2 regions of the Lactobacillus sp. ESL0233 genome follow, and region 2 is predicted to be linked to the other one. Evidence: predicted binding sites of a transcription regulator. Region 2 holds the regulator's gene; the other holds the start of a gene.
The links. Region 2 encodes LexA, which represses DNA repair genes until DNA is damaged. Its sites were predicted from a motif close to CNAACANNTGTTNG; they were not measured.
Positions count from the first base shown of each region.

Region 1: a site for LexA is predicted at 2,119-2,132, ahead of recA (recombinase RecA). Genes of this name have one in related genera too.

Region 1 is NZ_REHH01000006.1:160,110-164,546, reverse strand. It holds gene rny (ribonuclease Y) at 1-792, opposite strand, end outside; gene recA (recombinase RecA) at 943-2,034, opposite strand; gene F5ESL0233_RS02455 (ABC transporter permease) at 2,186-2,845, opposite strand; gene F5ESL0233_RS02450 (glycine betaine ABC transporter substrate-binding protein) at 2,838-3,767, opposite strand; gene F5ESL0233_RS02445 (ABC transporter permease) at 3,780-4,403, opposite strand; gene F5ESL0233_RS02440 (ABC transporter ATP-binding protein) at 4,403-4,437, opposite strand, start outside.
Region 2 is NZ_REHH01000007.1:345,539-349,975, reverse strand. It holds gene trmD (tRNA (guanosine(37)-N1)-methyltransferase TrmD) at 1-558, shown strand, start outside; gene rplS (50S ribosomal protein L19) at 670-1,017, shown strand; partial or broken gene F5ESL0233_RS04720 (phosphorylase) at 1,245-1,484, shown strand; gene lexA (transcriptional repressor LexA) at 1,740-2,363, opposite strand; gene F5ESL0233_RS04710 (DUF896 domain-containing protein) at 2,510-2,758, shown strand; gene F5ESL0233_RS04705 (YneF family protein) at 2,828-3,043, shown strand; gene F5ESL0233_RS04700 (ABC transporter ATP-binding protein) at 3,113-4,437, shown strand, end outside.

The DNA.
Region 1 (4,437 bases), on a different contig from region 2:
TCCAGTTAGAGCTTCAAAGGAGCGAATATTCCGACCTTCTCGACCAATAATTCTTCCCTTCATTTCCTCATTAGGCAAATTAACTACTGAAACTGTTGTTTCAGCAACAGTATCAGCCGAACTACTTTGAATTGCATCAATAATAATTTTACGGGCATAATGATCAGCTTTAACTCGAATTTCTTCATTACTATCCTTGATCATTTCTGCCCGTTCCTTAACTAGTTCATCAGATAATTGGGTCAAAACTAACTTCTGTGCTTGATCTTTACTCAGTTGAGCAACCTCGTACAGCTTTTCCTTAGTTTGATCGACTAAGTCAGTTACAACCTTTATATTTTTCTTTAGCTCTAGTTCTTGCTTACGAAAGTGATTTTCTTTTTCAATTAATTCGGCTTCCTTTTCCGTCAATAAAGAGTTTTTATGTTCAAAAGTATCTTCTTGTTGCTTTAAACGATTAGTATCGCGTGCAACCAAATCGCGCTTAACATTTAATTCATCTTCAACCTTTTGTCGATAAGTTTGAATTTGCTCTTGCGCTTCAAGAATTTTTTCTTTTTTAATATTTAGTGCACTCTGCTTTAAAGTTTCAGCAGCTTGCTTTTGAAAACTTATTTCAGCTTGAGTAGCTGCCACTTGAGACTTTGCTTCAGCTAAAATATTATCAGCATTCTTTTTGGCATTTTGAGCTTTCTTTTCCCAAATATTTTTTCTGAAATAATAGCCAATAATTAAACCTAGTAAAATTGAAATAATAGCAATCGCGATGGGAACCAAAATTGTTTTTATCATGATTACTATCGCCTTTTTTATTTTTAGATTATTCACACAAACTTAATGATAAATAACCTAATCACTTATGTCAATCAACTAAAAAAAACCTTGACCAAAATTTATAGATCAAGGTTAATTTCTTCAATTCTAATTACTTTTGTCATCTACTTATTTTTCAGCAGAAGTCGTTTTAGTTTCTGGTTTGGTTGCCTTAGCTTTTTTAGCTTTAGCATTTTCTGGATCTTCACGTTCAGAAATGGCTTCTTCATCAATACCATAAATATGACGAACTTCCTTTTGAACCTCAGCGTATATTTCTGGATGGTCTTCTAAATATTGCTTTGCATTTTCACGCCCCTGACCAATACGTTCATCTTTGTATGAATACCAAGAGCCAGCTTTCGCAATAATATCTTTATCAGCTGCCATATCTAGCAATTCACCACTTTGGGAAATACCTTTGCCATACATCATATCTACTTCCGCAACTTTAAAAGGCGGTGCAACTTTGTTTTTAACAACTTTAATTTTGACACGATTCCCCGTTATTTCGCCACCAGTCTGCTTAATTTTTTCTGCACGTCTAATTTCTAAACGGATTGTTGCATAAAACTTAAGTGCGCGCCCACCTGGAGTCGTTTCCGGATTACCAAACATAATGCCAACTTTTTCTCTAATTTGATTAATAAAAATGGCAATTGTCTTTGTCTTGTTAATATTTCCAGAAAGCTTACGTAAAGCCTGACTCATTAAACGTGCTTGTAACCCCACATGACTATCACCCATTTCTCCGTCAATTTCAGCTTGGGGAACTAGAGCAGCTACAGAGTCGACAATTAAAATATCAATTGCACCACTTGTAATTAGTGTATCCGCAATTTGTAATCCTTCTTCACCAGTATTAGGCTGCGATAAAATGAGTGAATCCACATCAACCCCTAAGGCTTCTGCATATGCTGGATCCATTGCATTTTCAGCATCAATGTAAGCAGCCGTACCACCACGCTTTTGTACTTCAGCTACAGCATGTAAAGCAACCGTGGTCTTACCAGAAGATTCGGGACCATAAATTTCAACAATTCTTCCCCGTGGATAGCCCCCGACCCCTAAAGCTGAGTCAAGTGCAAGTGAACCAGATGGAATCGTTGAAATTTTAGTATCTGCTTTATCGCCCATGCGCATAACAGCGCCCTTACCGAAGTTCTTTTCTATTTTTTTAAGCGCATTTTCCAATGCTGCCTGCTTTTCATCTTTGGGCAAGACTTTTCCTCCTCTAAAATAATAATCACCAGTTTATACTCATTAATTATACTTTGCTTGAAGATATATTTGCAAGAAATATAGCGAACAAATGTTTAAATAAGCTTAAGCCCTACTAATATATATGCAAAAATAACCCATATTTTTTGATTTATTTTTTTAATCCTTTAGGTTGTACCCAATTTTGGACCAAGTTAAGCAATAGATCAACTAATACTGCCATTAATGCAGTGGGAAATGCCCCAGCTAAAATTATTGCGTTGCCGCTAGTTGCATTAGTACCACGAATAATAATATCGCCTAATCCGCCGGCACCAACAAAAGAACCAATTGAAGTAATTCCAATTGCTATTACTAAAGCATTTTTTAAACCGGCTACAATTACTGAAATTGATAAAGGTAACCGAACCAAATAAAGTAATTGTAGCTTAGTCATTCCCATACCTTTACCTGAATCAATAATATTTTTATCAACACTGCACATGCCAGTATATGTATTTTTAATAATTGGTAACAATGAATATAGCGTAACAGTAAAAACAACTGTTTTTACTCCCAAACCCATTCCAATCATCACGATTGACAAAAGAGCAAGTGAGGGGATTGTCTGAATGAAATTAGCAAATTCAAGCACGAAACTTCCCAAATATGTATTACGGGAAATCACAATCCCCAGCGGAATACCAATAATTGCTGCAAACAATACACCATAAACTGACATTAAAAAAGTACGATTAAATTGACTAAGTATATAATTGCCATTATGTTGATAATAATAAATAAATTGTTGCCATAAAGTTAAATTAGCCATTATTTTTACCCCTAAAAAAATTATGTTTTACCAAAAATTGATGGGCCACGGTAGAGGGTTCTAGTAATCTATCATCTACTTCAAAATTCATTCTTCGTATGTCATGAATACTAATATTCCCCACTAATCTCATCAAAAGCGGCTTAAGGTCGGGATGATTACGTAATAAATAATTATTAATTAACATGCCGCAATTATATGGCGGAAAAAAATGCTTATTATCCTTTAATAATTTTAATCGATAGCTATCAATTCGCCCATCTGTAGAATAACCTAAAATCACATTCACTTTACCACTTTTTAGGGCGGAATAAACCAGACCAATATTCATTGGCTCAATTTTGGTAAAAGCCATATGATACGCTTGTTTAAACTGCCTATAACCAACTCCTGGCGCATTAATCCATTCCGAAGCAACTCCAAATGAAAATTTATTTTGCCATTGTTTTAAGTCAGAAATTTTATATAAATTATATTTTTTTTGTGCACTTTTTTTCACCATAAAGGCATAATTATTGGCAAAGCCGTAAGTAGGAAGATATGTTTGATCCCACCTTTTTTTCGCCTCACTTCGCACTGTTTGATTGGCTCTTTTTGCATTTTTAATTGGAGTTAGATGTAAATTAGCAGTCAATTCACCCCCATCATAGGCAACCGCTTGGATATCAGCATCATGACGATACAATGCTTGATGCTGCATTGGGGCTGACCCTAAATTATTAACAATGGAAGCTCGATATGGCGTTTCATGTTCAATTAGTTGAACAATTATGTTAGCAACAATTTGAGATTCAGTTGTTGTTAAGGCAGTTACTCTAATTTGATTGCTACTAGGTTGATTATCAACTAATCCACACGCACAAGTAGCTATCATGGTCATAAATGTGATGGTAGAAATTAATATTTTTGCTCGTCTTTTCATTACTAAGCCTCCCTACATACCTTTAGGAATAATTTTTTTCTCTAGTAAACCAAGTAAAAAATCTGTTAATAATGCTAAAGCAATTACTGGGAGGGTGCCACCAAGAATTAAATCAGGTTGATAAAGACTAAGACCACTAAAAATAAAATCGCCTAATCCTCCAGCTCCAATATAGGAAGCCAATGTTGCCCAAGCAATTATATAAATTGCAGCTAAACGAATTCCAGCCATAATTACCGGCATTGCTAAAGGGAGCCTTACTTTAGTAATCAATTGTATTTTGGTCATGCCAAGACCACGAGCAGAATCGATAATATTAGTATCCACATTGGTTAGTCCCACATAAGTGTTACGCAAAATTGGCATTAAACTATACAAAAAAAGTGCAATAATTGCTGGCAAACGTCCTACTCCAAATAATGGAATCATCATTGCTAATAATGCAAGAGCTGGAATAGTTTGCAAAATGCTCGTAATCGAAATTATTATTTTCGCAATTTGCGGAATTTTTAGTAAAAAAACACTTAACGGAATTGCTACAATAATTCCTAAGGATAATGAAATAGTCGCTATATAAATTTGCTGCCAAGTTTTAACAATTAACTCTAATCCATGTTGAGCTAAAAAAGCAACCATTATTTTACCTCTTTTTCTGATTTTTTAATTAAAG
Region 2 (4,437 bases):
GCCGGAATGGTCCTACAGATTATGCCAATTAAAAGGGCACTTGATTCCTTAAAAAATAAAGGAAAAGTAATCATTACAGCTCCGCAAGGAAAAATTTTTAATCAACAAGTTGCTCAAAATTGGGCACGTGAAGAAAATTTAACCTTTATTTGTGGTCATTATGAAGGTTTTGATCAACGGGTTTATGATATGGCTGATGAAGTGGTTTCAATCGGTGACTATGTTTTAACTGGTGGGGAACTGCCAACGATGAGTATGATTGATGCAACTATTCGCTTGTTACCTGGTATTTTAGGCAATGCGGCCTCACCGATTGATGAAAGTTTTTCTCATGGATTACTAGAGTACCCACAATATACCAGACCTGAAAATTTTGAAGGCATGAAAGTACCGGCAGTGTTAACTTCTGGTAACCATCAAAAAATTGCTGAATGGCGGCATAAAGAAGCGTTGAAAGTGACTTATCTTAAAAGGCCGGACTTACTTGAAAAATATGTTATGACTACAGCCGAAAAAAAGATGTTAAGTGAAATTAAAGCTGAAATTAACAAAGCTTGATTTGCACTCAAGAATTTGCTAAGATAGTTCAGGTGCTATACAGGCACTAATAATTAGGGGTGTTCCGCTGGCGGAAGTAACGTTAATGAATGCCGAAGAAGGAGAAAAACAATGGATCCATTAATTCAAGAATTAACTAAAGAGCAATTACGTGATGATATTCCTGATTTTCGTGCAGGGGACACTATCCGTGTTCATGTACGTGTTGTTGAAGGTAGTCATGAACGTATTCAGATGTTTGAAGGCGTTGTAATTAAGCGTAAAGGCGCTGGTATTGCAGCTGCTTACACTGTTCGTAAGATTGCTTCTGGTGTTGGTGTTGAACGTACCTTCCCAGTTAATGATCCACGTGTAGCTAAAGTTGAAGTATTGCGTCATGGTCGTGTACGTCGTGCTAAGCTTTACTACTTACGTGAACGTCATGGTAAGTCTGCAAGAATTGCTGAGAAGCGTCGTTAATCAAATAAAAAATAGAACTGTCTTTAGTTAAAGACAGCTCTATTTTTTTATGTTAAAATATTGCAAATATTATTTTAGCTAGAAGGTTTTAAAGTGCGACAGCCATTTTTATTAGATTTTGACGCAAATCAATATGTTGTAATTAATCTAACCCATGAAGCTAAAAAACTTTTATTACCAAAAAGGAAATTGAGCAATTTTTGCTGTAACATGAACATTAGTTAAAAGGATTTTTTAGAGAAACTGCTCAAAAGGTAGAACAATTTAGAGAACTTGGTGCGGCTTGCGTTGAAATGGAATGTGCAGCCATGGCTGCGTGTGCACAATTTCGCCGAGTTGATTTTGCGCAGATCTTATTTACGGCAGATTCATTAAGTAATATTGAATGTCACAATGATAGGGGCTGGAGGCTGGATGCTCATGAAACTGTTCTCACCTTAGCGGCTAAGATAATTGCTGAATTTTAAGCAAAGCTTGTGAAAAATATGGTTGTGAAACCTATATGAAACATTGGCGTATTTCACAAAATAAAATAAATAAGTTGATATTAAAGCATTTATCAAAAAAATAACGCCAAAACTTTGTGAATCGAATAAATCTAATAGATGTGGAAAATTGGCATTACTTTTTGTTAGACTTTTTTATAAAAAAACTACAAATATCAATTTAATTGCAGTTAGATATTTGTAGTTAAAAGTTATTGATTAGGCTTTTTAGCCAATTTAGAAAATGTTATTGCGATAAAGTCCAACCACTTTACCTAATATTTGTACTTTATCTAAAATAATTGGTGCCATATTGTCATTTTCAGGTTGAAGACGATAATGATCTTTTTCTTTATAAAAGCGTTTAACGGTTGCTTCATTTTCATCGGTCATAGCAACTACTATTTCACCATTAATTGCTGAACTTTGCTTGCGAACAATAACATTGTCACCGTTTAAAATGCCAGCATTAATCATACTTTCACCATGAATTTTTAGCATAAATAGGTTATCTGAATCATTAGCTAAATCTGGCGGAAGAGGAAAATAATCTTCGATATCTTCAACTGCTAAAATTGGTTCACCAGCGGTTACCACACCAACTATTGGAATTTCAGTAGCTTTAATGCCCAAAACTTTTTTACCTTGAGCGGTTACTTCTAAGGCACGTGGTTTAGTAGCATCTTTAAGCAGGAGTCCCTTTCGTTCAAGTCGTGTTAAGTGACCATGAACAGTTGAAGTAGATGATAGTCCTACTTCATGGCAAATTTCGCGCACAGTAGGCGGGAAGCCACGCTTTTGGACAGTATCATAGATATATTGGAGAATTTGCAGTTGTTTAGGATTTTGCTTGGTAGTCATAAATACGCTCCTATAGTAATGACAATTATCTTAAATTAAGTTTATTTTAGCAGATATTAGGGTTATGTGCAAACAAACGTTCTAAAAGCTTAGACTTTTTTTATAGTTAAAAATAAGGTAGACTTTTTTATTGAGAGGTGCAAAGAATGACAAAAGACAAAGAAAAAAAGATGGTTGACCGAATCAATGAACTTTATCATAAGAAAAAGGCTGAAGGTTTAACTGCTGAGGAAGAAAAAGAACGAGAAAAATTACACCAAGAATTTATCAAAAACTTTCGGGCTAGTTTTAAGCAAGATGTCGAAAATTTGGTAATACTTGATAAAGATGGTAAAGAAGTTACTTCTGAAAAAGCTAAAGCGATTCAACGGAAAAAAGGTTTAAGAAAAAATTAACTTTAGCCTTTAATTTTAAATGATTTTTAGGTAAGATATATTTATTGGACAAATTGAGGTGACTGTTTTATGAATTTAGGGTTAGAAATTTTTTTAATTATTATTGCACTACTAATTGGTCTTGTAGGAGGCTTCTATGGTGCAAGAACTTATATGAAGAAATATTTTAAAGATAATCCACCAATCAGTGAAGATATGATTGTTGCCATGATGTCACAAATGGGACAGAAACCTTCGGCTAAGAAGGTCAACCAAGTAATGAACATGATGAAACATCAAAAATAAATAATTTTACTAGATTGAAAAAGACGGGGTTTATCTCCGTCTTTTTGTATAAATAAAGTTAGGTGAATAATGAGTATATTTTATAAATTAAGTTGGTTCTTTAAACAGGAGAAAAAAAGGTACCTCATCGGTATCACATTTTTAATATTAACGTCTTTTGTCAATTTAGTCCCACCACGTATTTTAGGCTTAATGGCTGATCAATTAAATCGAGGGCATATTTCTTGGAGTGAATATACCTTACTGATTTTGACAATTGTTATTGCTGCTTTATTATTGTATAGTTTTCGCTATTTTTGGCGAAAGCAGATCTGGGGCGGTGCTGCAGAACTCGAGTTACAATTACGGTCAAAGCTATTTCGTCATTTTATGGAAATGGATCGGACTTTTTATCAAAGACATCGAACTGGTGATTTGATGGCTCATGCTACTAATGATGTTTCGGCAGTGCAAGAAGTGGCAGGTGAGGGGGTACTGACCCTAGTTGATTCTTTGGTCATGGGCTTATCTACCATGGCCGCTATGGTGACTTTTGTAAACTGGCGTTTGACAATAGTTGCTTTATTACCCTTACCATTTTTAGCTGTAGGGGCTTGGAAGTTAGGTGATAAACTACACGATTCGTTTGATAAATCTCAAGCAGCTTTTTCCCGTTTAAATAATAAGACGCAAGAATCAGTTTCTGGAATAAAAGTAATAAAAACTTTCGGTCAAGGAAAAGCTGATGCGGCAGCATTTAATGCTATGGTTGCTGATACAATTCAAATTAATAAACAAGTATTTAAGTGGGATTCAATGTTTGATCCCTTAAGTACCTTACTGATTGGCTTAACTTATGCTATAACTATCATTTATGGTGGGCTAATGGTGGTTAATCATTCATTATCAGTTGGTCAGCTAGTTTCCTTTATTGCTTATATTGGCAATATGGTTTGGCCCATGTTTGCAATTGGCTACCTTTTTAATATTTTAGAACGTGGCAGTGCTAGTTATGATCGGATTGAAAAATTACTAGCTGAAAAGCCTGAGATTACAGATGATAAGGCTGATCCAAATTTATCTGCGACTGATATTACTGGCGATTTAGTATATCATATTAATTCTTTTGCCTATCCTGATGAACCTAATCTCCCCGTACTACATCATATTAATTTCACTTTAAAAATCGGGCAAACATTAGGTTTAGTCGGTAAAGTTGGAGCTGGTAAAACTTCAATCATTCAACTGCTTTTACGGGAATTTGATAAGTACGATGGTCAAATTACATTGAATGGTTTAGATATTCGGCAAATTCCGTTAGAACTGTTATTAAAACAAATTTCTTACGTTCCACAGAATAATTATTTGTTTTCAACTAATATTCAAAATAATATTTCTTTTGCAAAAACGAACAC